2 regions of the Lachnospira intestinalis genome follow, and region 1 is predicted to be linked to the other one. Evidence: predicted binding sites of a transcription regulator. Region 1 holds the regulator's gene; the other holds the start of a gene.
What was found. Region 1 encodes NrdR, which represses ribonucleotide reductase genes. Its sites were predicted from a motif close to CACAANATNTTGTG; they were not measured.
Positions count from the first base shown of each region.

Region 2: a site for NrdR is predicted at 1,062-1,075, ahead of nrdD (anaerobic ribonucleoside-triphosphate reductase). Genes of this name have one in related genera too.

Region 1 covers NZ_JBBMFS010000001.1:311,227-313,436, forward strand. Annotated here, with positions in the region: gene WMO37_RS01500 (recombinase family protein) at 1-290, shown strand, start outside; partial or broken gene WMO37_RS01505 (sigma-70 family RNA polymerase sigma factor) at 299-595, opposite strand; gene nrdR (transcriptional regulator NrdR) at 743-1,189, shown strand; gene WMO37_RS01515 (YqeG family HAD IIIA-type phosphatase) at 1,219-1,734, shown strand; gene aroE (shikimate dehydrogenase) at 1,721-2,210, shown strand, end outside.
Region 2 covers NZ_JBBMFS010000006.1:104,282-106,491, forward strand. Annotated here, with positions in the region: gene WMO37_RS08645 (sensor domain-containing diguanylate cyclase) at 1-1,037, shown strand, start outside; gene nrdD (anaerobic ribonucleoside-triphosphate reductase) at 1,183-2,210, shown strand, end outside.

The DNA of each region.
Region 1 (2,210 bases):
AAACAAAGCTTAAACGTCTATATAGCTTATATGCAGACGGCAATGATACTGTCTTGGAAATGATAAAAGATTTAGAATCGCAAATTTCAAAGACAAAAGAAGATATTTCTGTAGAAAGTAAAAATGCCATTAATACACAAAAGAAAGAATTTACTTATCAGAACATAAAAAAACTTGCCGATGTTTGGGACAACATCGACAAGAAACAAAAAAATTTCATACTGAAAACTATAATAGATAAAGTTATTATAGTCAATGGAAATGTTGAAATTCAGTTAAAGAATTTTTAGCATATACTTAATGCTACGGGAACGGCGTAGGTTGAGAATTGTACGCCCTGTGAAATATCAAAATTATCAATTGCTTTAATCATGCCGACACAGCCAATCTGGAATAAATCGTCAATATTTTCACTGCTTTGTGAAAAACGCTGAACAATGCTTAAAACAAGGCGCAGATTTCCGTTAATAAAACGCTCGCGTGCCTGTGTATCCCCATTTTTGATTTTTTTTAACAGCAATTCTTTTTCCTCCGTTTTTAAGAGTGGGAGAGCAGCGGTATTTACACCGCAGATTTCAACTTTATAACCAGCCACGTTAGTCCTCCTTAAAAAATGTATTTCATCATTAAGGATTGCCTGCTGGCGTTCATTTATACTGCTAAGAATATCCAATTTTGTATTGACCGCAGACAGATATTTCATTAAAATAAATGTATATTTTTATGTTTGGAGGTAACGGTTTTGAAATGTCCGTTTTGTGGTAAAGATAATACAAAGGTTATAGATTCCAGGCCGACAGATGACAGCGCTATCCGCAGACGCCGCCAGTGTGATGCCTGTGGCAAGCGTTTTACGACCTATGAAAAAGTGGAGTCCATGCCGTTAATAGTGATAAAAAAAGACAACAACAGAGAACCTTACGACAGGGAAAAACTGACAGCCGGTATTGTGCGTTCCTGTCATAAGCGCCCGGTGTCGCTGACCCGGATTAATGCAATGGTTGATGAAATTGAAACGCAGATTTATAATATGGGAGAAAAAGAAATTCCTGCCAAGGTGATTGGAGAAATCGTTATGGAGAAATTAAAAGATTTGGACGAGGTGGCGTATGTACGCTTTGCTTCCGTCTACCGTGAATTTAAAGATGTCAATACCTTTATGGCGGAGATTCAGAAGATTTTAAAATAAAACAGATTATTTTAGAAATGGAGATTTTTGTGTTAAAAAGATTTTATCCCGATGACTACGTGGATTCGGCATATGAGATTCCGTATGAGGAACTTTATAAAAAAGGATACAGGGGGATTGTTTTTGATGTGGACAATACCCTTGTAGAACACGGCGCACCGGTGACGGAGCGGGCGGTAGCGCTGTTTGAACGGTTAAGAAAGACAGGATACGATACCTGTATCATTTCCAATAATAAAGAGCCGCGTGTCAGACCGCTGGCAGAGGCGGTTCATTCAAAATATGTCAGTGATGCGAAAAAACCGTCCCCAAAGAATTATATTAAAGCTATGGAATGTATGAAGACAGATGCCAATACGACATTTTTTGTCGGTGACCAGTTGTTCACGGATGTCTGGGGGGCAAACCGCGCAGGCATGATGACAATTCTCGTCAAGCCGATTGATAAGCATGAGGAGATTCAGATTGTATTAAAGCGGTATCTGGAAAAAATTGTCCTGCATTTTTATAAGAAGCAAGAAAGGAAAAGATATGGGAGAAATTAAAGGAACAACAAGAGTATGCGGACTGATTGGCAATCCGGTAGGACATTCTATTTCACCGGTCATTCACAATACGCTGGCAGATTTGTGCGGAATAGACATGGTTTATACGACATTTAAGGTGGAAAAGGGTGCGGTTGATACTGCTGTGAAAGGCGCCCACGCATTAGACATTTTAGGATTAAATGTAACCGTGCCGCATAAACAGGAAGTCATTGGAGCGCTGGAAAGTGTCGACCCGCTGGCAGAAGCGATTGGTGCGGTCAATACGCTGGTGCGCACGGAACACGGCTATAAAGGCTATAATACAGATATTTTAGGACTGGAGCGCGAACTGGAAGAAGAACAGGTTGAGTTAAAGGACAGTCCTGTGATTTTACTCGGTGCAGGCGGCGCGGCAAGAGCTATTGCCTTTTTATGTGTCAGCAAAGGCGCAAAAGAAGTTGCCATTTTAAACCGCACGGAAGAAAAAGCGGCAG
Region 2 (2,210 bases), on a different contig from region 1:
ATGAGCTGCACTATGATTCACTTACCAAAGTCTATAATAAAAAGACGATTACGGATTATGCCAAAAAGACACTGGCAAAAGCAAAAGAAACCCGGGTGACACTGGTAATTCTGGATATAGACCATTTTAAATCCGTCAATGATACCTATGGACATCTCTACGGTGATAAGGTGCTTTCAAGAGTCGGGTATAAGTTAAAAGAGATTGTCGGGGACGACGGCGTCGTAGGACGTATTGGTGGCGATGAATTTTTAATTGTAATAGATAATATTAATGATGATCAGATTCTGCGGGGAATGCTGCGTGCGATCCGTACCCAGATTAAATGGGAATTTGCAGGGGATTTTGAGGATTTTGCCATTACCTGCTCTATCGGTGCATCAATTGCACCAAATAATGGAAAAGAATTTGAGGATTTGTTCAAAAAAGCGGATTACTGCTTGTATATTGCCAAAGAAAAAGGCAGGGACCGGTATGTATTTTTCCGTGATGAGCTGCACCGTAAGTCATATGAAGAATCAATTACGCGTGTACAGCATGTGGGTACAAATGGCAGAGAAATTCAGGAATTAAAGGCAATTGCGAAATTTATGTCCGATGTGACAGAAAATCAGGCATTGGCATACCGGGAGATTCTGCAGCATATGCTTGAATCGTATCAGCTGGATACCATTAATATTTATTATGGAGAAAATTTATCAAGAGTTTATACAGTGGGGTTTGAACAGAACTATTCGGACAATGCACAGTATGTAAAGACACAAGAATTTAAACAACTGTTAGAGGAAAAGGATTATATGGAAACGAGCTTTGTTGCCGGCATGTTTAACAGTGCACCACAGTTTTGTGCCGCCATGAAGCAGAAAAGAGTTTTTTCAACCATCCAGTGTATTATCGGGACACCGGATGATATCAAGGGGCTTGTCACTTTTGATAAATGCAAAGAATCCGGGACATGGGCAGACTATCAGATTGATTGTGCCCGTATATTTGCATCATTTTTAAGCATGCAGGCAATGGGAATCCGGAAGAAGTAAGGAACAGTTTAACAACTATTTCTTCACTATATGTTGTGTGCTTGCATTGACTTGATATGCTAGATATAGTATAATTCGTCTTGCCCGTGAGAGCGGGCAGGACTTTTTTAACGCAATTTTGTGAGAAAAGGAAAGGATTGGAAAAATGAAAATTATTAAGCGTAGCGGAACAGAAGTTACATTTGATATTGCAAAGATTATGGCAGCTGTTTCAAAGGCAAATAAAGAAGTTGTACACAGTGAAAGACTTTCAGATGAGCAGATCAAAAAAATTTCTGTGAATGTAGAAGAAATCTGTCAGGAGATGAACCGCTCTTTAAGCGTAGAAGAAATTCAGGATCTGGTGGAAAACCAGATTATGAATCTGAGAGCATTTGCAGTGGCAAGAAAATATATTACGTATCGTTATAAAAGAGCGCTGGTACGTAAATCCAATTCAACAGATGAACAGATTTTAAGCCTGTTAGAATGTAATAATGAAGAAGTCAAACAGGAAAATTCCAATAAAAATCCGACTGTTAACAGCGTTCAGAGAGATTATATGGCAGGTGAGGTCAGCAAAGACATAACAAAGCGTCTGCTCCTGCCGCAGGATATTGTAGATGCCCATGAACAGGGACTGATTCATTTCCATGATGCAGATTATTTTGCACAGCATATGCACAACTGTTGTCTGGTAAATTTGGAAGATATGCTGCAAAATGGTACGGTTATCAGTGAAACCATGATTGAAAAGCCACACAGCTTTTCAACGGCATGCAATATTGCAACACAGGCAATTGCACAGATTGCAAGTTCCCAGTACGGCGGACAGAGTATCAGTCTTGCCCATCTTGCACCGTTTGTACAGGTCAGCCGGGAAAAATTTATCAAGCAGGTTCGTGAAGAATTTGACAAAGTGGGTCTGGCATACACCGAAGAAAAGGTGCGTGAGGTTGCGGAATTAAGAGTGCGTGATGAGATTAAACGCGGCGTGCAGATGATTCAGTATCAGGTTATTACACTGATGACAACCAACGGACAGGCACCGTTTGTGACGGTGTTTATGTATCTGGACGAAGTGCCGGAGGGTCAGACAAGAGATGACCTTGCGATGGTTACGGAGGAAGTACTCCGCCAGAGAATCCAGGGGGTTAAAAATGAAAAGGGTGTATGGATTACACCGGCATTTCC